2 regions of the Frigoribacterium sp. VKM Ac-1396 genome follow, and region 1 is predicted to be linked to the other one. Evidence: predicted binding sites of a transcription regulator. Region 1 holds the regulator's gene; the other holds the start of a gene.
The links. Region 1 encodes LexA, which represses DNA repair genes until DNA is damaged. Its sites were predicted from a motif close to TCGAACANNTGTTCGA; they were not measured.

Region 1 (11,838 bases):
CTCGAGGCGGTTGATGGCCCGGCAGAGGGTCGACTTGCCCGAACCGCTCGGCCCGATCACCACGACCACCTCGCCCTTGCCCACCGTCGTGGTGATGTCTTTCAGGACGTGCAGGTCACCGAAGTGCTTGTTGACGTGGTCGACCACGACGAGGGGTTCCATGCGCCCACACAAACAGACCCCCAGGTCGGGGTCAAATTCACAGTCGATTCTTAATGAAAACGAAACGACGTGTTCGGTCGCGACGTCCGCGCCCGACCCGGCCCGCGCCTCCTGAGGACGAGGAGGCGCTAGCTGCGGTGGGCGAACGCGCTCTCGTAGAGGCACACCGAGGCCGCGGTGGCGAGGTTCATCGATTCGGCGTGACCGTAGATGGGCACCACCAGGGCGCGGTCGGCACGGCCGAGGTCGACGTCGGTGAGACCTCGGGCCTCGTTGCCGAAGAGCCACGCGGTCGGCGCCGCGAGGACGCCCTCGCCGCGCGCGGCGAGCAGGTCGTCACCCTTGACGTCGGCCGCGATCACCTGCAGGCCGGCCTCGCGGCACCGGTCGACGATGCCTGCGAGCTCGACGCCCACGGCGACGGGCACGTGGAAGAGCGAGCCGGTCGTGGACCGCACGACCTTGGGGTTGTAGAGGTCGACGCTGCGGCCGGTCATTATGACGGCGTCGGCCCCGGCGGCGTCGGCGGCCCGGATGATGGTGCCGGCGTTGCCCGGATCACGGACCTCTTCGAGGATGACGATCAACTTCGGCTCGGCGGCGAAGACGTCCTTGACGGACGTGGGGAACTGCCGGCAGACGGCGACGATGCCCTGCGGCGTCACCGTGTCGGCCATGGCCTCGAGCACCGGCTCGGTGACGAACTGCACGTCGATGCCCTCGGCCTCGGCGGCCGCCGACACCGCGGGGTAGCGCTCGAGGGCGGTCGGGGTGCCGAAGAGCTCGACGATCAGTTCGGGTCGGAAGGCGAGGGCCTCACCGACCGACTGCGGCCCCTCGAGCAAGAAGGTGCGGGTCTCGGTGCGGGCGTCGCGCTTCGAGAGCTTGGCCACCGCCCGGACTCGGGGCGAACGGGGGTTGTCGAGCAGGGAGTCGTGGGGCACCCGTCCATGATGCCGCACGCGACCGGGTGGCGCGGGGACGCACGAAGCCCGACGGCGACACCGGTGAGGTGTCGGCCGTCGGGCCTCGGGTGTGTGGTGCGGGTACGACTACGCGGCGACCTTGGGGGCCGAGGTGTCGGCGGGCAGCGCGGCCTTGGCGGTGGCGACGAGCGACGCGAACGTGGCGGGCTCGTTGACGGCCAGCTCGGCCAGGATGCGACGGTCGACCTCGACGCCGGCCAGGGACAGGCCCTGGATGAGGCGGTTGTAGGTCAGACCGTTCGCACGCGACGCGGCGTTGATGCGCTGAATCCACAGGCGACGGAACTCGCCCTTGCGAGCACGGCGGTCACGGTACGAGTAGACGAGCGAGTGGGTGACCTGCTCTTTGGCCTTGCGGTACAGGCGCGAACGCTGACCGCGGTAACCCTCGGCGCGCTCGAGGATGACGCGACGCTTCTTGGCGGCGTTGACCGCTCTCTTGACTCTTGCCATTTTCTTGTTCCTCTACGTTCGTGTCAGCGGTCAGTGACCGAGAAGCTTCTTGGCGACCTTGGCGTCGGCGGGCGCGAGCACCTGGTCCTGGTTCAGGCGAGCCTTGCGCTTGGCGCTCTTCACCTCGAGGTTGTGGCGCATGCCGGCCTGCTGCTTCATGATCTTGCCGGAACCGGTGACCTTGAAGCGCTTCTTGGCGCCGGAGTGGGTCTTCTGCTTGGGCATGTCTTATTTGCTTTCTTCTGTCGGTCGGTCGGCCGGTGCGTCGGCCGGGACCTCGTCGGACGTCGGGTGCTTCGGCGCCTTGTTGGCCGCCTTGCGAGCCTCGGCCTCGGCCTTCGCCTCGGACTTGTTCTTGTGCGGGCCGATCACCATGACCATGTTGCGGCCGTCGATGGTCGGGGTCGACTCGACGCTGCCGAACTCGGCGACGTCTTCGGCGAAGCGCTGCAGCAGGCGGACGCCCTGATCCGGGCGCGACTGCTCGCGACCGCGGAACAGGATCATGGCCTTGACCTTGTCGCCGCCCTGGAGGAAGCCCTCGGCGCGCTTGCGCTTCGTCTCGTAGTCGTGCTTGTCGATCTTCAGACGGAAACGGACCTCTTTGAGGATCGTGTTCGCCTGGTTGCGACGCGCTTCTTTCGCCTTCTGCGCGGCCTCGTACTTGAACTTTCCGTGATCCATGATCTTGGCCACGGGCGGCTTCGAGTTGGGGGCCACCTCGACCAGGTCGAGTTCGGCCTCTGCGGCGAGACGCAGGGCCATGGCGATGGGGACGACACCGACCTGTTCTCCGCCAGGCCCGACGAGGCGGACCTCGGGGACGCGGATGCGGTCGTTCGTACGGGGATCGCTGATGCGGAACTCCTCTGTCGTTTCTTCTGCACCTGGCGGGGCCGGACGGCTTTGCCAGAGAAAGAGGAGGTCCGTGCGGGCGTCGTCAGGGACACGTCACACTGCACCCTGGCTGCTCGACCGGTGCCTGCCCGCGGCCTCTGACGAGGAGCGGGACGGAGCGATGGTGCTGATCGAACGGGGTGCCAACAACCCGGTAACCTTGTGCAACGGTCAAGCGCGGGTGGGAGAATCTCCACTTTCGCACGGAGCAGACGCTCCGAGCCTGGACGAGTTTAGCAGAGGATCAGTTCGTGAGCCACTCCCCCGACGACGCACCCACACCCGACGCCCGCTTCGGCGATGCCGTGTCGGTGACCACCCCCGACACGGCGCCCGGTGCGTCCCGGTTCGAGGACGACCTGCGGTTCGGCGACGACGCCGCCCGCGACATCGCCGACGTCAACGCGGTCGAGGTGATCAACACGGTTTGCGTGCACCTGATGAGCGCCGCCGCCGTCAAGGTGGGCCTGGCGGACGACCCGCAGACCCAGACCGACCTCGACGAGGCCCGCAAGCTCATCACCTCGTTGGCAGGGCTCGTCACGGCCAGCGCGCCCGAGATCGGGGACCAGCACGCCCGCGCCCTGCGCGACGGGCTGCGGTCGCTGCAGCTGGCCTTCCGCGAGGCCTCCGCCATCCCCGACGCCGTCGGCCAGGGTCCCGGCGAGAAGTACACCGGCCCCGTCAACTGACCGGGCCCCGCGTCGCGCGCCCCCCGGGGCCGTGGCGGCCTCAGCCCGCAGCGATCAACCCGCGGCGGCCTCAGCCCGCGACGATCTTGACCGACATGCTGTCGACCCGGTCGACGATGAGCGGGTCAACGGCCCACGCCGCCTGCAGTCGCCCCACGAGGGCCGCGAGCGCGTCACGGTCGAGGCCGGGAACGATCCCGAGCTGCACGACGATCTCGGGGGCACCGAGCCGTGCGTCTCGGTAACCCGGCGCGACCACCAGGCTGACCAGCGCCTCCTCGTCTCGCGACGCGTCGAGGAACGCCCGCAGGACGCGTTCGTCGTGGTGGCTGGGCGTCCACGGCAGGTCTTGGGCGATCGCCCAGACCGCCGGGCGGCGGAGTCCGAACTCGGTGATCGACCCGGGGTCGAGCACGATGTGGTCGGTCGACTCGGAGGCGGCGGCCAGGGCCACGCGGCGGGCGTCCACCGGCACGGGACGCGCGGCAGGGCGCCACCTGGTCAGGGTCTCGACCGATGTGAAGGCCGGCAGCACGTCACGACCGTCCGGGCCCGACACCGTGACGATCGACAGCTCCTGGGTCTTGTCGACGCGCCGCCCGTGTTCGTCGAGACCCTCGTCGCCGGCCACGGCGACCAGGGGCACGAGCAGTCGTGCCGGGCGCAGGGCGTCGACGACGTCGGCCTCGCCGAGTCGCCCCTCCCGAAAGCCGAGGAGGGCGTCGAGGAGGCGCGGGTCGGCCGATCCGTCGTCCCCCGCGTGCGCCGTGTCGTGGTGGTCGAAGGTGCGACCCGCCCAGGGGTGACCTGCGCTGTCGGCCCCGCGACCGGAGTGGTCGTGCCCGGAGTCGCCGGCCGCCGACCCGTCTCGCGCGTGCCCCCGGCCTTGCGGAGCAGCGGTCATCAGTTCAAGGCGACGTCGAGGGCCGCGGCGAGCGTGAAGGCACCCGAGTAGAGCGCCTTGCCGACGATGGCACCTTCGAGGCCCTGGGGCACGAGTTCGCGCAGGGCGGCGAGGTCGTCGAGGCTCGAGATGCCGCCGGACGCGATGACCGGGCGGTCGGTGCGGTCCATGACCTGTCGAAGCAGGTCGACGTTCGGGCCCCGGAGCGTGCCGTCCTTCGTGACGTCGGTCACGACGTAGCGCGCGCAACCGGCCTCCTCGAGCCGGGCGAGCACCGTCCAGAGGTCGCCGCCCTCTTCGGTCCAGCCGCGGGCCGCGAGCGTCGTGCCCCGGACGTCGAGCCCGACCGCCACCGCCTCGCCGTACTCGGCGATGACGTGGGCGGCCCATTCGGGGTTCTCGAGGGCGGCGGTGCCGAGGTTGATCCGCTTGACGCCGGTGCTCAACGCGTCCTCGAGCGACTTGTCGTCGCGGATGCCGCCGCTGAGCTCGACGTTCACCCCCTTGACCTGCTTGATGACCTTCTTGATCACGGCGCGGTTGTCGCCGCGACCGAAGGCGGCGTCGAGGTCGACCAGGTGCAGCCACTCGGCCCCCTGGCTCGCCCAGTCGTCGGCCGCCGAGACCGGGTCGCCGTAGTTCGTCTCGCTGCCGGCCTCGCCCTGGGTCAGGCGGACGGCCTGCCCGCCCGCCACGTCGACGGCGGGGAACAGGGTCAGGGCGGGGGTGGTGCAGAACTCGCTCATGTCGTCTCTCTCACGGGGCCGGGGCACCGCAGGGTCAGGAGGCGCGATCGGGTCGGTCGCGTCGGGGTCAGAGGGTGCCGAGCCAGTTCGAGAGCAACCGGATGCCCGGCTGCCCCGACTTCTCGGGGTGGAACTGCGTCGCCCACAGCGGGCCGTTCTCGACGGCGGCGACGAAGCGCCCACCGTGGTCGGCCCAGGTGACGTGCGGCTCGGTGAAGGGCCGGATGACGTCGAGCGACCACTCCTGCGCCGCGAACGAGTGGACGAAGTAGAAGCGCTCGTCGGCCACGCCGTCGAACAGGACGCTGCCCTCGGGCACGTCGACGGTGTTCCAGCCCATGTGCGGCAGGACGTCGGCCTTGAGCTCGTCGACCACGCCGGGCCAGGCCCCCAAGCCGCCGGTCGTGTTGCCGCGCTCGACGCCGCCCTCGAAGAAGACCTGCATCCCGACGCAGATGCCCATCACGGGGCGACCACCGGCGAGACGGCGATCGACGAGTTCTCCGCCGCGCACCGACTCGAGTTGGCTCATGACCGCCGAGAACGCCCCGACGCCGGGCACGAAGAGGCCGTCAGCCGCTTGCACCCGGGCACGGTCGGCCGTCAGCTCGACGTCGGCACCGGCGAGCTCGAGCGCCTTGACGGCCGAGTGGACGTTGCCGCTGCCGTAGTCGAGGACGACGACCGACGGTCGGGCGCCCGTCACAGGGCGCCCTTCGTCGACGGGATGCCACGGACGCGCGCGTCGGGCTGGACGGCCTGACGCAGCGCCCGGGCGAACGCCTTGAACTCGGCCTCGGCGATGTGGTGCGGGTCGCGACCGCCCAACACGCGGACGTGCACCGTGATGCCCGCGTGGAAGGTGATGGCCTCGAAGACGTGACGGACCATCGAGCCCGTGAAGTGCCCGCCGATCAGGTGGTACTCGAACCCCTCGGGCTCGCCCGTGTGGACGAGGTACGGACGCCCCGAGACGTCGACCACCGCCTGCACGAGCGCCTCGTCGAGCGGCACGAGCGCGTCGCCGTACCGCGAGATGCCGGACTTGTCGCCGAGCGCCTGCTTCAGCGCCGTGCCGAACGTGATGCCGATGTCTTCGACCGTGTGGTGCACGTCGATGTGGGTGTCGCCCCGCGCCGAGACCTCGAGGTCGATGAGGGAGTGCTTCGACAGCGCCGTCAAGAGGTGGTCGAAGAACGGCACCGACGAGTCGATCGTCGATCGGCCCGAGCCGTCGAGGTCGAGGGCGAGCGTGATGCTCGACTCGCTCGTCTCGCGCGAGAGGGAAGCGGTACGGGCGGCGCGGGTCGTCTCGGTCACGAAGAGAGCCTAATGTCGCGGAGCGCCTCGAGGAACGCGGTGGTCTCGGCCTCGGTGCCCGCACTGACCCGCAGGTGGTTCGGGATGCCGAGGTCGCGGACGATGATGCCCCGCTCGAGCAGGCGCTCGAAGACGTCGGCCGGATCGTCGACCCCGCCGAAGAGGACGAAGTTCGACCAGGTCGGCCACGGCTCGTAGCCGAGCTCGGTCAGCACGTCGACGATGCGGTCGCGTTGGGCCTTGATGTCGTCGACCATGGCCAGCATCTCGCCGGCGTGTGAGAGCGCCGCGACGGCCGCCGCCTGCGTCAGGGACGAGAGGTGGTACGGGAGGCGCACGAGACGGAGTGCGTCCGTCACCGCCGGGTGCGCGGCCAGGTAGCCGACCCGGGCGCCGGCGAACGCGAAGGCCTTGCTCATCGTCCGCGACACGACGAGCCGCTCACGCCCCTCGAGGAGGGTCAGGGCCGTCGGTTGGTCGGCCGGCATGAACTCGGCGTAGGCCTCGTCCACGAAGACGATGCCGTCGGTGGCCTCGTAGGCCGCCTCGACGGTGGCGAGATCGAGGGGCGTCCCGGTGGGGTTGTTCGGGCCGCAGAAGAAGACGATGTCGGGGCGGGTGCGCTCGATCTCGGAGACGGCCGTCTCGGGCGAGATGCGGAACCCCTCGTCACGGCGACCCTCGACCCACCGGCTGCCCGTGCCGGTCGTGATGATCGAGTGCATCGAATAGGTCGGGGGGAAGCCCAGCACCGACCGCCCCGGACCGCCGAAGGCCTGGAGGAGCTGCTGGATGACCTCGTTCGACCCGTTCGCCGCCCAGATGTTCTCTGGGGTCAACCCGTGCCCGAGATACGTCGCGAGCGATTCACGCAAGGTGGTGAACTCGCGATCGGGGTACCGGTTGACGTCGAGCACTGCTCGGGCCATCGACTCGACGATGTCGCGGGCCACGTCTTCGGGGATGGGATGCGTGTTCTCGTTGACGTTGAGGGCGACGGCGACCTTCTTCTGCGGGGCGCCGTAGGGCGTCAGACCGCGCAGGTCGTCACGGATGGGCAGGTCGTCGAGACTGAAGGACACCCCACCATGGTACGGGCGGGCCGCTGGCCCCCGCCTCCGTCAGCCACGGGGACGGTGGGTGGCAGGAGTGCCGGGGCCGTGCGCCTCGTGGGTCAGCGGGCGTACTGCGTCGGGACCGCGAGGCTCTGACCGGCGGAGACCTCGGCGCTGGGGAGGTTGTTCAGCGAGACCAGGTCGGCGATGACGTCGCGGGGGTCGGAGCTGGGGGCGATCTCGGAGGCGACCTGCCACAGGGTCTCGCCACCGTCGACCGTGACGTGCTGGAAGTCGGTGGAGCCCGTCGTGTCGGACGCGACCGCTCCGCCCCCGTTGAGGACGAGCGCACCGACCACGATGACTGCCGGGATCGCCACGAGCGCCGCGACGACCGCTCGGCCTCGCCGCGTGATGCGGAGGCGCGTGCGGACGACCCGGGACGGGTCGACGGGGGACGCAACTGCTGGAGAGGAGGTGACGCTCATGAGGTGGTCCTTTCACCGTGGGAAGACAGGGGACGAGTTCGTGCCCGGCACTCGGCCGGGAATGCCGGACACGAAGACGTGTTCCGAACATACATTCGATTTCTCGCGCTTTCAACCCCTCTGACGGGATCTCAGCCTCGATCGGAGGCCTGATCAGGTGGAGAAGACGCGACACACTCGAACATGTGTTTTGTCGACACCGCCTGATCGGATACGGTTTCGATCGGTGGTGAGAGTCAAACAGGGACCACCGACATCGACGGCAGGAGACCCATGAGCGACCCGAAGCGCACCCCGCAGGCGTCCCCCGACGCGCCCCGTCGAGCCGAGTCGGGCCTCCTCCCCCGCAAGGAGCTGACCGCGAAGCAGGCGACGATCCTCGCGGCCATCACCGAGAGCATCGGCCGCCGTGGGTACCCGCCGAGCATGCGAGAGATCGGTGACGCCGTCGGGTTGAGGTCACTCTCCAGCGTCACCCACCAGTTGAACCAGCTCGAACTCGCCGGCCGCATCCGTCGTGACCCGAACCGTCCGCGGGCCCTCGAGGTGCTCGTCGACGACGTGGCACCGGTCGCTCCCCCTGCCACCGTCTTCACGACGAGCGACGACGGTGACACCGCACACGTGCCCATGGTCGGCCGCATCGCCGCCGGCATCCCCATCACGGCCGAGCAGCAGATCGAGGACGTCATGCCGCTGCCGCGACAGCTCGTCGGCAAGGGCGAGTTGTTCATGTTGCGGGTGGTCGGCGACTCGATGATCGACGCGGCCATCTGCGACGGCGACTGGGTCGTCGTCCGGCAGCAGCAGGACGCCGAGAACGGCGACATCGTCGCCGCCATGCTCGACGACGAGGCGACGGTCAAGGTGTTCCGTCAGCGCGACGGCCACACCTGGCTGCTCCCTCGCAACAGCGCCTTCGAGCCCATCGTCGGCGATCACGCCCAGATCGTGGGCAAGGTCGTCGCGGTGCTGCGCTCGGTCTAGATCCTCGGGGCACCGCGGAGCCCGAACGACGAAGCGCCGGTCACCCTGAGGTGACCGGCGCTTCGTCTCGTCCGACTCGACGAGGCGGCGTCAGCGGGCGGACGTGACCGGGGCGACGTACTCCGTCAGTCCGGCGACGTCGCCCGGGTAGACGCGAGCGTGCACCCGGGTGCCGTCTTCTTCGTAGTCGGTGCTGACGACACGACCCGAGTCGTGCAGGTGCGAGACTACGTCGCCGCGGTCGTAGGGCACCAGCAGGTCGAGCTCGATCTCGGGCTCGGGCAGGACGGACGCGATGCGCGAGAGGAGCTCGTCGATCCCTTCGCCCGTCCGCGCCGAGACGAAGACGGCGGTCGGTTCGAGCCCGAGCAGGACGAGCCGCTGGTCGGCGTCGACGAGGTCGCTCTTGTTGAACACGACGATCTCGGCGATGTCGCGCCCGTCGACCTCGGCGATGACGTCGCGCACCGTGGCCAGCTGGGCGGCCGGGTCGGGGTGCGACCCGTCGACGACGTGGACGATGACGTCCGACGCCTCGACCTCTTCGAGCGTCGACCGGAAGGCCTCGACCAGCTGATGCGGCAGGTTGCGGACGAACCCGACCGTGTCGGCGTAGGTGAAGGGACGGCCGTCGGCGGTCACGCTCTTGCGCACCGTCGCGTCGAGGGTCGCGAACAAGGCGTTCTCGACGAGGACGCCGGCACTCGTGAGGCGGTTCAGCAGGCTCGACTTGCCCGCGTTGGTGTACCCGGCGATGGCGACGGTGGGCACCTCGTTGCGATCGCGGTTCGCCCGCTTCGCGTCCCGGGCGGGCTTCATCTCTTTGATCTGCCGACGCAGCCGGGCCATGCGGGTGTGGATGCGACGACGATCGAGCTCGATCTTGGTCTCACCGGGGCCGCGGCTGCCCATTCCGGCACCCGCGCCTCCTACCTGGCCACCGGCCTGGCGGGACATCGACTCGCCCCAGCCTCGGAGGCGCGGCAGCAGGTACTCGAGCTGGGCCAGTTCGACCTGCGCCTTGCCTTCGCGACTCTTGGCGTGCTGGCTGAAGATGTCGAGGATGACGGCCGTGCGGTCGATGACCTTGACCTTGACGACGTCCTCGAGGGCGCGGCGCTGGCTGGGGGCCAGCTCGGTGTCGGCGATGACCGTGTCGGCCCCCAGGGCGGCCACCGTCCCCCGTAGCTCTTCGGCCTTGCCCTTGCCGAGGTACGTGCTCGGGTCGGGGTTCGGACGGCGCTGCAGCAGGCCGTCGAGCACGACGGCGCCCGCGGTCTCGGCCAGGGCGGCGAGTTCGCGGAGGGAGTTCTCGGCGTCGGACATCGAGCCCTGCGAGTAGACGCCGATCAGGACGACGTTCTCGAGGCGCAGCTGGCGGTACTCGACCTCGGTGACGTCCTGCAGTTCGGTCGAGAGGCCCGCGACGCGTCGCAGGGCCTGGCGGTCGTCGCGCTCGGACTGGTCGCCGTCGGAACCCCCGTCGTGCAGGGACCGCGTCTGGATGGCCTGCGCCGGAGAGAAGACGGTGTACCCGGAGGCCCGCTGGGCCGCACGATCGAGGACGCGCGCGACGACGTCGTCGGGCTGGTCGTCCCGCTCGGAGTCGAGCGGTGTCGTGGTGTGGTCTGTCATCGGGGTGATACTAACCCTTTCGGTCTGCGGTGAGCGGGGAACGACGTCTCCGTCGATGTTCGGTAGGTTGACGAGCATGGCCAGCGAGCACTACTTCTCACCCCAGCCCGGCAGCGCGGCCAAGCCCAGGACGATCGACGTCGTCCTCGCGGGGCGCGAGCTGACGCTCACCACCGCCGCGGGCGTGTTCAGCCCCGGCCGCGTGGACCCGGGCACCGCGGTGCTGCTGGCGGGCACGCCGACGCCGCCGGAGACGGGCCATCTGCTGGACGTCGGGTGCGGGTGGGGCCCCATCACACTGAGCCTCGCGTTGTCGTCACCCGACGCGACGGTCTGGGCCGTCGACGTGAACGAGAGAGTGCTCGACCTCGTGCGCGAGAACGCGCGGTCGGTCGGCCTCGAGAACGTCAACGCCGTCACCCCCGACGATGTTCCCGACGACCTGCGGTTCGCGACGATCTGGTCGAACCCGCCCATCCGGGTCGGCAAGGCCGAACTGCACTCGCTCCTCGAGCGCTGGCTGCCCCGGCTCGACGACGGCGCGGAGGCCTGGCTCGTGGTGCAGAAGAACCTCGGGGCGGACTCCTTGCACCGGTGGATGGACGAGACGATGGGCGACGTCGTCGACGTGACCCGCGCCTCCACCAGCAAGGGTTATCGCGTGCTTCGCGCCGAGCGGGTCGACGCCGTCTGACGCGACGCCCGCGGCGTCGGCGGACGTCAGATCTCGAGCGCCCCGGTGAAGACGAGTTCGGCAGGACCACTGAGCGAGACGTGCTCGCCGTCGGCGTGGTGGCTGATCGAGACGCCCACGACACCCCCGGGCACGTCGACCAACCAGCCGTCGGGCGCCGAGGCACCCGCCCAGTGTCGGGTGGCCAGGGCTGCCGCGGCAGCACCCGTGCCACAGGAGAGGGTCTCGCCGCTGCCCCGTTCGTGCACGCGCATCCGGATGCGGCCGAGACCGTCGACGACGAGCGGGTCGGCCGGGACGACGAACTCGACGTTCGCCCCGTCGGCCGGGGCCGGCTCGATGATCGGCACGTAGGTCAGGTCGAGGCCGTCGAGCTCTTCGTCGCCCGCGAGTGCCACGACCACGTGCGGGTTGCCGACCGAGATCGGCAGGCCGGGGCGCGCGGCGTGCAGCTGGCGAGCCCGCACGACCGGGTCGTCGTCGCCGAGGCGCCACGGGCCCAGGTCGACCCGGAACCCCGTGCCGTCACGGCGCACCTCGCGCGCGCCGGCCCTGGTGCCGACCACCAGGACGTCGTCGTCGCCCATGGACACGAGCCCCCGCTCGACGAGGTACCGCGCGAACACCCGGATGCCGTTGCCGCACATCTCGGCGGGGCTGCCGTCGGCGTTGTGGTAGTCCATGAACCACTCGGCGCGCGGCTCGGTCTCGAGCAGGCCCGCCTCGGTCGACAGGGCGGCCGTGCGGACGGCACGGATCACCCCGTCGCCGCCCACGCCGAACCGTCGGTCGGCCAGTGCCCGGATCGTCGCGGGCGTC
Region 2 (11,838 bases), on a different contig from region 1:
CACCGAGAGTTCGCCGTCGACGAGTGACGCGGCCTCGACCTCGTCGACGCCGACGAGGGCGGCGACGAGGTCGACGCCGTCGCCGAGGTCGGCGGAGTCGGAGCCGACGGCCGCGTACTTCCCGACGGATGCCGCTCCGGACTCCGGCAGCGACCGCACGTCGATGCCGGCGCCGGCGTCCGACGCGGACATGGCCGTGGCGGCGGCCAAGGCGTCGGTGCCGTCGGCCGTACGGACCTCGAGGGCGGACGCCGAGAGCTCCGCCGCGACGACGCCGACCGAGGACGTCGCGGCGGCGAGCAGGCCCTCGACGCGGTCCAGCGGCCCGTCCACCGTGCGGACGATGCCACCGGCGGTCACCGTGACGTCGCGCGTGGCCGCCTCGTCCGAGAGCAGATCGGCGACGGCGCGGCCGTCGTCCCGGTCGGCCAGGGTGACGTCCAGTCGGTCCGGCCCGACGTCGGCGGCCGTGACCGTCGCGACGGAGACCACCGAGTCGTAGGCCGCCCGGGTCTCGGGATCGATGCTGCCCGCATCACTCCGCACCGTCACGTCGCCCGCGGTGGCACTGACCGAACCCCGGGCGAAGCGTGGGTCGTCCGCGCGCGCGGCCTCCAGCACCCCGACGGCGGCGAAGGGGTCGCCCTCCGCCTGCTGGGCGGTGAGACCGAGTTGGTCGCCGTCCCCGTGGTCGACCACCTCGATCGCCGTGAATCCCGTCAGGGGCCGCACCAGCGCCACGAGGTCGAGCGTGGTCTCGTTGTCGACACGCGACGGGAGCACGGGGAAGGACACCGACCCGACCACGCCGTCCATCGAGGTGATGTCGAGCGAGGCGGACGCGTTGTCCACCCACCAGGCGCCCATCTCGTCGGTGATGGTCCGGAGGGCGGTCGCGTCGACGTCCGCCGCGATCTCGACGCGGCCCGACATCGAGCCCGAGAACGGCAACGTGTTCTGCCCACCGCCCGTCGCGTCGACGACGCCCGGGAGCGCCTCCATGTGCTGCTCGAACCGGCTGCCGTACCCGCTGCCGGCGTTCACGGGGCCGCAGCCGACGAGGGTCGTGCCCACGAGCATGCCGACGAGCGCGGCCACGGCCGACCGCCGGGTGATCTGCGTCCACGGCACCGTTCGAGCCTAGGGCAGGCGCCGGCCGCCACGTCGATGGTCGATCGGAGGCGGAGAAACGGAGAGGCGGGGAGGCGCGGGTCAGCTCGCGCAGTCGATGCAGAGCCGGGCGGTGGGTCGCGCCTCGAGCCGCGCCTCGCCGATGCGGGCCGAGCAGCGCTCGCAGCGGCCGAACGTGCCGTCGGCGAGCCGGGCCAGGGCGGCCTCCGCGTCGGCCGCCCGCTCGAGCGCCGACCGGCGGACGGCGTCGAGCTGCGACCGCTCGTAGGCGATGGTCGAGCCCTCGGGGTCGTGCTCGTCGTCGACGTTGGCTCCCTCGCGGGCCGCAGCCACCGCCTCCATGTCGACGAGCAGCCGCCCCGCCAGCGTCAGGGCCTCGTCGCGCGTCGTGCGCAGCCGGTCGGAGGGGTCGATCACGCGATCACCGTGCCGGTGGTCAGGCCGACACGAGCGGCGGCACCTCTTCGCCCGCGCGGGGCGGGGCCGGGGGAGTCCCGTCGCCGAACGGCCGACCGCCGAGCTGCTCGCGACCGTGCTCGGTGAGCCACCCCGACGGGTCGGGCCCGAGCGGGACGATGCCGGTCGGGTTGATGTCGGAGTGGACGACGTAGTAGTGCGCCTTGATCTGGTCGAAGTCGATCGTGTCGCCGAACCCGGGGGTCTGGAACAGGTCGCGGGCGTAGGCCCAGAGCACCGGCATCTCGGTGAGCTTGTCGCGGTTGCACTTGAAGTGCCCGTGGTAGACCGCGTCGAACCGGGCGAGGGTCGTGAACAGTCGGATGTCGGCCTCGGTGATCGTGTCGCCGACGAGGTAGCGCTGCCCGGCCAGTCGCTCGGACAACCAGTCGAGGCGCTCGAAGAGGGTGCGGTAGGCGCGCTCGTAGCTCTTCTGCGAGCCCGCGAAGCCGGCCCGGTAGACGCCGTTGTTGACGTCGCGGAACACCACGGCGTTCACGTCGTCGATCTCACCGCGCAGGGCTTCGGGGTAGAGGTCGGGCGCGCCCTCTCGGTGGAACTCGGTCCATTCGGTGGCGAAGTCGAGCGTGATCCGAGGGAAGTCGTTCGTCACGACCTTGCCGCTCGGCACGTCGACGACGGCGGGCACGGTGATGCCGCGCGGGTAGTCGGGCGTGCGGGCGAAGAAGGCCTCCTGCAGGCGCTCGATGCCGAGCACCGGGTCACGACCGTCGGGGTCGAGGTCGAAGGTCCAGCTGCGGGCGTCGTGCGTGGGGCCGGGCAGGCCGAGCGAGATCGCGTCCTCGAGCCCGAGCAGGCGGCGCGAGATGACGCTGCGGTTGGCCCACGGGCAGGCCCGGGCGGCGACGAGGCGGTAACGACCGGCCTCGACCGGCCAGCCGTCGACGGCGTCGCGCGTGATGCGGTCCTCGATGTAGTTGGTGTCGCGGGTGTACTCCTGGCCCGGCTCGACGTAGCTGCCCTTGACCTGCTGATCGCTCATGGCGCCACCCTACGCACGGGGCGTCGGTGATTCCTGGTCGGTGCGTCGGCCGACCCGTGACGGCGGCCCCTCAGCGGGTGTCCGCAGCAGGGGTCAGGAGTTCTCGACGGCCAGGGACGTGGAGGCGCGGGTCGAGGAGGCGCGGGTCGAGGAGGCGCGGGTCGAGGAGGCGCGGGTCGCGTTCCAGTCTCGCCACATCGCCTTGAGGTCCCACGCGTTCTCGGCCTCGAGCGAGATGCCGCGTTCGCCGGTGCGACGGGTTCGCCCCTGGATCAGCATGAGCTGGGTGCCGAACAGCAGGGAGCCGGCACGGGCCTGGGCCTCTTCGAAGAACGTCGAGTCCGAGCAGCCGCTGCCGTCGTCGAGGCTGATGAAGACGACGCGCTTGCCGCTGCGCATAGGCGGGGTCTGGGTGGCGATGCGGATGCCCGCGACGAGGACGGTCGTGCCGTTCCAGTGGTCGCGGAGGTCGGCGGCACGCACGACGCCGAGGTCGTCGAGCATCGGCCGGTAGCTCTCGATCACGTGTTCGCTGACCTCCATCGACAGGATGTCGAGCTCGTCGCTGACGCGCTGGCGGGCACCGACGTCGGGCGTCCCGGTCGGCACCGTGTCGGAGTCGTCGATCGAGAAGTCGAGCTGGTTCTCGACGTCGGCGGCCCGTGGGCGCGACGACCGGCCGGTGAGGGCCCGCACCCGGGCGAGGACGTCGCCGCGGGTGCGGCCGGGCCCCGCGACCGAGTCGAGGGCGCCGACCTGGGCCAGGCGTTCGAACAGCGACCGTGACGGCGTCGCCCGCTGCCAGAAGTCGGTGATCGAGTCGTAGGGGCGGTTCACGACCACCCGGGCCAGCTCGGCGTCGCTGATGCCGTGCACGTCGGCCAGCGAGAGCCTCAGCCCGAGGTCACCGACCCGGGTCGGGGCGATCGGGGTCGCCGGCGGACGGAGGCGCTCGACCCGGTAGACGTCGGTCGAGGCGTTGACGTCGAGCGGCAGCACGGGCACGCCCATGCGTCGGGCCTCGGTCAGCAGCAGCCGCTTCGGGTACATGCCCGGGTCGTGGGTGAGGATGCCGGCCAGGAACTCGGCCGGGTAGTGGGTCTTCAGCCAGGCGCTCTGGTAGGTGGGCAGGGCGAACGCGGCACCGTGGGCCTTGCAGAAGCCGAACGACCCGAACCCCTTGAGTGCGGCCCAGATGCGGTCGACCGCGGCGTCGTCGAAGCGGCGGCGCCCGGTCGCGGGGTCGAGGTTGCCCCGGGTGCGCTCGCGGAAGGTGGCCTCGAGGGCGTCGTCGTCGCCCTTGCCCATGTGACGCCGGATCTCGTCGGCCTCGGCGAGCGACACCTGCATGGTGGCCTCGAGGATGCGCAGCACGTGCTCGTGGTAGATGACCACGCCGTAGCTGTCGTCGAGGAACGCGGCGAAGCTCGGGTGCAGGTAGTCGGGCTGCTGGAACCCGTGCTTGGTGTCGAGGAAGGGAGCGATCATGTTGCCCTTCATCGGGCCGGGCCGGAACAGCGAGATGTCGGCGATGAGGTCTTCGTAGCGGTCGGGCTGCATCTTGCCGATCAGCTCGCGCTGCCCCGGGCTCTCGATCTGGAACATGCCGAGGGTGTGCGTGGTGCGGATCGCCTCGAAGGTGGGCTCGTCGTCGTGGGGGATCTCGTCGAGCTCGATGCGCCCCTGACGGTTCACGTACGGCACGTCGACCGGCAGGGCGCCGGCGAGGGCGGCGCGCGGGCCGTTCACCCGTTCGATCTCGTCGAGGGCGTAGGCCAGCGAGCTCTGCATGCGGACCCCGAGGACGTCGAGCTTCAGCAGGCCGGCGTCGTTCATGTCGTGCTTGTCGAACTGGCTCATCGGCAGGCCGATGCCGCTCGGCTGCACGGGCGTGGTGCTGAGCAGGTCGGAGTCGCCGAGGATCACCCCGCACGGGTGCATCGAGATGTGTCGGGGCAGGCGGTCGAGCCGTTCGCTGAGGTCGACGAGCAGGTCGATCTGGTCGTTGCTGCGGGCCAGCTCGGCGATCTCGCGCAGCTCGGGCTTCTCGGCCATCGCGGTGCGCAGGTCGCGGGCGTTCGAGCGCCAGACGTTCTTCGCCACGAGGTCGATCTGCTCGTCGTCGAGCCCCAGGGCGAGACCGGCGTCGCGCACCGCACCGCGACCCCGGTAGGTGGACTGCATCGACATGAGCGTGACCCGGTTGCTGCCGTACCGGTCGAAGATCGCCCGGTAGACCTCGTGCCGCCTGGCCGCCTCGACGTCGATGTCGATGTCGGGCAGGGTCTCGCGCTTGTTGCCGAGGAACCGCTCGAACAGCAGGTCGTGCTCGATCGGGTCGACGTTCGAGATGCGCAGCAGGTAGGTGACCAGGCTGCCGGCACCCGACCCCCGCGCCGCGTTGCGCACCCGCAGGTCTCGCATCAGCGCCGAGACGTCGGCCACGGTGAGGAAGTACCCCGCGAAGCCGAAGCCGCTGATGATGCCGAGCTCGTAGCGCATGCGGCCTTCGACCTTGTCGCGCAGGGCACGGTCGGCGTCGCCGAAACGTTCGGTGACGCCCGCCTCGGCCCGACGGAACAGGGCCTGGTCGGGGTCGCCGTCGACGCCGATCGCGCTGAGCTCGGGCACCTTCGGCCGGCCCCAGCCGAGGTCGGCGACGGGGTCGAGCCGGCACCGGTCGGCCAGTCGCTCGGTCGCGGCGAGCATCTCGTCGCCGGCGCTTCGCGGCAACGACGACGCGTCGCCCACCAGACGGGCCAGCCGGCGCATGTCGGCGTGGCCCTTGAGGTACGCCTGCGCGTTGGGCTGTGGGCGGAACGACCCGAGGGCCGCCAGGTGACCTGCCGAGTCGAGCACGTCGGCCGTGACCGCCTCGTCGGGGTCGAGGTAGCGCACCGCGTTCGTCAGCACGGCCGGCACCCCGACGTGGTCGGCGAGCTCGAGCATGCGCGCCGCGTGCCGGATGCTGCGGCTCTCGCCCGGCTCGGTCAGGTGGCAGACCACCTCGACCACGACCCCGCCCGGCAGGGCCGCCGCCCAGTCCGCGAGGGACGCCGCGGCCTCGCTGTGCCGTCCGGCCTGCACCAGCCGACCGACGTCGGAGTCGGGCCCCAGCAGCACGGTCGCCGCGGGCTCGGTCTCGCCCTGCACGAACCCTCGCACCCGCGAGCGGGCGATCGTCGCGACGCTGTTGGCGCTGCCGCTGGCCTTGCGGGTGGCCCGGCCGTGCGAGGCGCTGATCAGGCGGCACAGCGCCGCCCAGCCGGCCCTCGCGGGGCCACCGCCCCGCGCCCCGTGCGCCAGCACCACGATGCGGTCGACGGCGCCAGGCCCGCCCGAGCCGTCAGACCCGCCCTGCCCGCCCTGCCCGTCGGCCCCACCGGCGGACGCGCCCGCCACGCCCCCCTCGCGGTCGTCACGGCAGCCCAGCTCGACCCCGACGATCGGGTCGACGCCCGCCGTCCGGCACGCCCCGATGTGGCGGATCGCCCCGTACAGCCCGTCTCGATCGGTGATCGCCGCGGCGTCAGCGCCCGCCGCGACGGCGGCGTCGACGAGCGCCTTCGGGTGTGCGGTGCCGTGGTGGGCGCTGAACGCCGACGCGACGCGCAGGTGGGTGAAGCTCATGGTCGGTACCTCGGGCTGCTGAACCCCCGGCCGGGTCGTTCGAACAGGTGTTCGACCAGTGTACGTCGCCGCGAGCGGCCCGTCGCGCCCGTCTCGGCGTCCGACCCGCCCGTCCCGTCCCGCGGCCTGTCATCATCGGGGCATGCCCGATCGACGCCCCGCCCCGCCCCGTCGCGGGGGCGCCCTGCGTCGCGAGGCCCGCACCGCGACCCACTGGACCCGCGTCCTGCTGGCCCAGCCGCGCCTCCTGCTCGCCGTGAAGACCGCGCTCGCCGCGGCGCTCGCCTACTGGATCGCCCCGCACGTGCCGGGCGTCGCGGCCGAGTACCCCTACTACGCCCCGCTCGGTGCCGTCATCGCCATGTACCCGACCATCAAGAGTTCGGTGCGGCAGGGGTTCCAGGTGCTGCTCGGCCTCGTCGTCGGCATCGTCCTCGCCACCACGGTCTTCGCCCTGCAAGAAGGCCAGCCCGGCGTGCTCGCCGTCGCGCTCGTCGTCGGGGTGGGCGTGCTCGTGGCCGGCATCCGCTGGCTCGGTGCCGGCCGGGACTGGGTGCTGACGGCCGGACTGTTCGTCCTGCTGCTCGGCGGGGCGAACGCCGAGGCCTACTCGTTGGGTTACGTCGTGCAGGTGGGCGTCGGCGTCGTCGTCGGCGTCGTGGTCAACCTGGTGCTCGTGCCCCCGCTCTACTCCTCGCGTGCCGACGGGCGCCTCGCCCGCGTCCGGGACTCGCTCGCCGACCGGGCCGACGAGATCGCGGGGGTGTTCGAGACCACCTGGCCGCTCGAGGACGACGAGTGGGAACGCCGCGTCGGCGTCCTGCCGAGCACGCTGCGGCGGGTGCGCGAGGCCGTCCGGTTCGCCGACGAGTCCCGACACCTGAACCCCCGTCGGCTGCTGCGGCGCCGGGACCTCTCGCAGGAGTACGCCGACCTCGCCGTCTACGAGCGCGTGTCGTTCCACCTGCAGGACGTCGCCGAGGTCTCGGGCATCCTCGGCCGTCGCATCGGCCGCCAGATCGGCATGCCCGACGACCTCGCGCCCGACGTCGCCCGCGCCGTGCACGGCGTCGCCACCGTCATCCGTCGCCACGGCACCGCCGACGCGGACGCGTTCACCGACGCCCGCCGACGCGTCGCCGACCTCTGGGACGCCGTCGACCGCCACCGCGACCGCCCCACCACCGCCACGAGCGGTGGCGTGTCGATCGCGGTCTCGCTCGGGCGCGTCATCGCCGCACTCGACCCGGACGACACCACCGCGCCCCGCCCCGAGGACGACGCCGCCGAGGAGGCGCGCGCGACGGCCGACGACGGCACCGGCGGCCGCGTGGGCGGCACCGACAGCACGGGGCCGGTCGACGACGACAGCGCACCCCGCGACACCGCCCCGCACGACACGGTGCAGGACGGGGACGCCGACGCCGGTCGCTGACCTCGATACGGCGCTCGCCGCCCGGGAGCAGTACGGTTGACCGGGCACCGGCGCCGAGACGCGACCCGTGCCCCCACCCGGCCGGGGCGGTCGACGGGAATGCCCGTCCCCCCTGTGCGTTGACACCCGTGGCCCCGAGAACCCCCGCCGCCCGATCGACCAGCGACGACACGATCGCCGCCCTCCCCACGAAAGCTGCACTGTGACAGACACCACCACCCTCATCATCCTCGGAGCCAGCGGAGACCTCACCGAGCGTCTGCTGCTCCCCGGCCTCGCGAGCCTGCTGAAGAGCGACCGCGGCGTCGACGTCCAGCTGATCGGCACCGGCCGCAGCGAGCGCAGCCCCGAAGAATGGGACGACGTCGTGAAGACCGCCTTCAACGGCGACGCCGGCAGCGACCTGGCCAAGAAGACCCTCGCGTCGAGCCGCTACATCCAGGGCGACCCCACCACGGTCGAGCACCTCGAGGCCCTCTTCGAGGCCAGCGAGGGCACCCCGGTGATGTACTTCGCCCTGCCGCCCGCCATCAGCACCAAGGTGATCCAGGCGCTCGCCGAGATCGACCTGCCCGACGGCCTCCGCCTCGCCCTCGAGAAGCCGTTCGGCTCCGACGAAGAGAGCGCTCGCGAGCTGAACGCCGAGCTGCTCAAGATCGTCCCCGAAGAGCGCATCCACCGCACCGACCACTTCCTGGGTCGCGCGACCGTCCTGAACATGATCGGCCTGCGCTTCGCGAACCGCCTGTTCGAGCCGGTCTGGAACGGCGACAACATCGAGAAGGTCGAGATCTTCTACGACGAGGTCCTCGGCCTCGAGGGTCGCGCCCAGTACTACGACAAGGCTGGTGCCCTGATCGACATGATCCAGAGCCACCTCCTGCAGGTGCTGGCCGTCATCGCGATGGACGCTCCGTCGAGCATCGACTCGGTCGAGCTGCGCAGCGAGATCGCCCGCGTGCTGCGGGCCACCTGGGTCAAGGGCGCCGACCCGATCGCCTCGAGCCGGCGCGCGCAGTACTCGGCCGGCACCATCGACGGCAAGGACGTCCCCGCCTACGCCGACGAGGACGGCGTCGACAACGACCGTCAGACCGAGACCCTGGCCGAGGTCGAGTTCGAGGTCAAGACGCGTCGCTGGGCGGGCGTGCCGTTCATCCTGCGGTCGGGCAAGGGCATGACGAAGATCCGCAAAGAGGTGCTCATCACCTTCAAGCCGGTGCCGGCGCTGCCCGAGGGCCTCAACGGGTCGTCGACGCCCGACACGTTGCGCATCGAGATCAGCCCCGAGACGATGGAGCTCGGCGTGACGACCAACGGCAAGGGCAACCCGTTCGACCTCGAGAAGTCGACGTTCCAGGTGACGCTCGGCAAGCCCGAGCTGACCCCCTACGGCGAGGTGCTCAGCGGCATCTTCCACGACGACCCGACGCTGTCGATCCGTGGCGACGTCGCCGAGCGCTGCTGGGCGATCGTCGCCCCCGTGATCGAGGCCTGGAAGGCCGACCGCGTGCCGCTCGACACCTACGCCGCCGGCTCGACCGGTCCGAAGGACTGGCCCGCCTGATCCCTCGCGTCACCCGTCACGGCCGCCCCGCTCGTCAGAGCAGGGCGGCCGTCGTCGTCGTGGGCGTCGTCGCACGGGTCGCGACGTCGCGGGCCCTACCGCGCCTTCGCCTTCGAGATCGCGTCCGCGGCGCGCACCAGTGCCAGGTGCGAGAGGGCCTGCGGGGTGTTGCCGACGTGGCGGCCCGTGGCGACCTCGATCTCTTCGGAGAGCATGCCGACGTCGTTGCAGTAGCTCACCAGACGGTCCATCAGGGTGACGGCGTCGTCGACCCGCCCCGAGGCGGCGTACTGCTCGGCCAGCCAGAACGAGCAGGTCAAGAAGGGGTTCTCGGCGCCGTCGAGCCCGTCGACGCCGCTCTCGGTGCGGTAGCGCATCAAGAGGCCGTCCTGCAGCAGGTCGTGCTCGATCGCGGCGACCGTGCCGAGCATGCGCGGGTCGTCGGCGGCGACGAAGCCGACCTGGGCCAGCTGCAGCAGCGACGCGTCGACCTCGGTCGTGCCGTAGTGCTGGGTGAAGGAGGCGCGGTCGGCGTTCCAGCCGTGGGTCTCGATCTCGGCGCGCACCTCGTCGCGCAGCCCACGCCACCGGTCGAGGGGGCCGTCCAGGCCGAACTGCTCGACGCCCTGGATGGCCCGGTCGAGGGCGGCCCAGATCATCACGCGCGAGTGGGTGAAGTGCTGCAGCTCGCCCCGGATCTCCCAGATGCCGTTGTCGGGGCGGGTCCAGTTGTCCTCGACGTACTGCATCAATGCGCGTTGCAGCGGCCACGAGTACTCGCTCTCCTCGACGCCGAGCAGGCGGGCCTCGTGCAGGGCGACCATCACCTCGCCGAAGATGTCGCCCTGGTACTGCTCGTAGGCGGCGTTGCCGACGCGCACGGGTGACGCCCCGTCGTAGCCGGGCAGTTCGTCGACCTCGCGCTCGTCGAGGTACCGTTCGCCGGCCAGGCCGTACATGATCTGGACGTCGGCGGGGTCACCGGCGATGGCACGCAGCAGCCAGCCGCGCCATCGGTCGGCTTCTTCGGCGTAGCCGTGCAGGATGAGTGCCTGGAGCGTCATCGACGCGTCGCGCAGCCACACGTAGCGGTAGTCCCAGTTGCGCGAGCCGCCGAACTGCTCGGGCAGGCTCGTGGTCGCGGCGGCGACGATGCCGCCGGTGTCCTCGTTGGTCAGGGCCCGCAGGATGAGCAGGGAGCGGTGCACCTCGCGGCCGTAGACCTCGGGTGCCGAGCAGCGTGAGGCCCACTCCTGCCACCAGGCGACGGTCTCGTCGATGCGGGCCGACACGTCGAACGGAGCGGGCGGTTCGCGGTGCGAGGGGTACCAGGTGAGGCTGAGGTCGACTGTCTCGCCCGGTGCGACGTCGAAGGTCGCCTCGTGGGTGTGGTCGGTGGCCTTCAGCCGAGGCCCCCGGACGACGACGGCGTCGGGCCCCGCGGTGGCGACGAGCACGGTGTCGTCGCCCTCGGGGACCTGCCGCACCCAGGGCACGGCCGTGCCGTACCCGAACCGGATGGCGATGTCGACGTGCATCGAGACCGTGCCCGAGACGCCGGTGACGCGGCGGACGACGTCGGCCCGTCGGTCGCCGTAGGGCATCAGGTCGGTGACCTCGACGACGCCGGTGGGGGTCGTCCAGCGCGTGACGAGCACGAAGGTGTCGTCGACGTAGCGGCGGCTCGAGGTGGCGTCGGAGTCGGTCGGGGCGACGAGCCAGCGGCCGGACTCGTGGTCGCCGAGCAGGGCGCCGAAGGTCGAGGCGGAGTCGAAGCGGGGCAGGCAGAGCCAGTCGATGCTGCCGTCGGTGCCGACGAGGCCTCCGGTGTGCAGGTCGCCGATCAGTGCGTAGTTCTCGATGGGCAGGGGCATGCGCTCATCAAACCAGCGCACCCTCGGCCGGGGTCAGCGTTGCAGCGTCGGGTCGGGCCAGAGCGTCTCGACCTTGGGCTTCTCTCGGCGGGTGCGGGCCCACACGACGAAACCGGCGAGGGTGAAAGCTCCGTAGAAGACGTACATGAACGCGGACGCGTAGTAGCCGGCGCTGAAGAGCAGGGGAGTGCCGACCAGGTCGACCGCGACCCAGATCAGCCAGAACTCGACCCAGCCCTTGGCCATCCCGTAGGTCGCCAGCAGCGACCCGGTGAAGATCCAGGCGTCGGCCCAGACGGGCTCGTACGACCCGAGGAGGCGGAAGACGGGCGTGAGGACGGCGGTGCCACCCACCAGTGCGACGACGAGCAGGACGCGGTTCTTCCACCCGGCCCAGCGGGGCTCGACGGCCGCACCGCCGCTGTCGCCCGCGTGCTTCCAGCGGTACCAGCCGTAGATCGACACGACGACGAACATCACCTGTCGAGCGGCCTGGCCCAGCAGGTTGACCGGGTTCGGGGTGTCGAACACCGCACCGAGGAAGACGGTGAACAGCAGGGCGTTGCCGACGATGCCGACCGGCCAGGCCCAGACCTTGCGTCGCATGCCACCGAGGGCGCTGAGCAGGCCGAAGACGTTGCCGACCACCTCACGCCAGAGGATGGTCTGGTCGCCGATGTGCAACTGGGCGTCGAACAACCACAGCAACGGGTTCATCGGAGGCTCTCTTCGGTCGGGGTGG

Region 2: a site for LexA is predicted at 6,260-6,275, ahead of ITJ55_RS02925 (DNA polymerase III subunit alpha). Genes of this name have one in related genera too.

The regions. Positions count from the first base shown of each region.
Region 1 covers NZ_JADKSD010000002.1:1,086,415-1,098,252, reverse strand. Annotated here, with positions in the region: gene ITJ55_RS12205 (amino acid ABC transporter ATP-binding protein) at 1-162, opposite strand, end outside; gene ITJ55_RS12200 (RNA methyltransferase) at 291-1,091, opposite strand; gene rplT (50S ribosomal protein L20) at 1,215-1,601, opposite strand; gene rpmI (50S ribosomal protein L35) at 1,632-1,826, opposite strand; gene infC (translation initiation factor IF-3) at 1,830-2,459, opposite strand; gene ITJ55_RS12180 (DUF1844 domain-containing protein) at 2,858-3,190, shown strand; gene ITJ55_RS12175 (SseB family protein) at 3,261-4,094, opposite strand; gene priA (bifunctional 1-(5-phosphoribosyl)-5-((5-phosphoribosylamino)methylideneamino)imidazole-4-carboxamide isomerase/phosphoribosylanthranilate isomerase PriA) at 4,094-4,840, opposite strand; gene hisH (imidazole glycerol phosphate synthase subunit HisH) at 4,908-5,546, opposite strand; gene hisB (imidazoleglycerol-phosphate dehydratase HisB) at 5,543-6,160, opposite strand; gene ITJ55_RS12155 (histidinol-phosphate transaminase) at 6,157-7,242, opposite strand; gene ITJ55_RS12150 (hypothetical protein) at 7,335-7,703, opposite strand; gene lexA (transcriptional repressor LexA) at 7,977-8,690, shown strand; gene hflX (GTPase HflX) at 8,781-10,325, opposite strand; gene ITJ55_RS12135 (class I SAM-dependent methyltransferase) at 10,402-11,019, shown strand; gene dapF (diaminopimelate epimerase) at 11,046-11,838, opposite strand, start outside.
Region 2 covers NZ_JADKSD010000001.1:618,573-630,410, reverse strand. Annotated here, with positions in the region: gene ITJ55_RS02940 (hypothetical protein) at 1-1,131, opposite strand, end outside; gene ITJ55_RS02935 (TraR/DksA C4-type zinc finger protein) at 1,213-1,548, opposite strand; gene ITJ55_RS02930 (glutathione S-transferase family protein) at 1,568-2,590, opposite strand; gene ITJ55_RS02925 (DNA polymerase III subunit alpha) at 2,684-6,220, opposite strand; gene ITJ55_RS02920 (aromatic acid exporter family protein) at 6,363-7,655, shown strand; gene ITJ55_RS02915 (glucose-6-phosphate dehydrogenase) at 7,858-9,222, shown strand; gene ITJ55_RS02910 (glycoside hydrolase family 15 protein) at 9,318-11,117, opposite strand; gene pnuC (nicotinamide riboside transporter PnuC) at 11,130-11,813, opposite strand.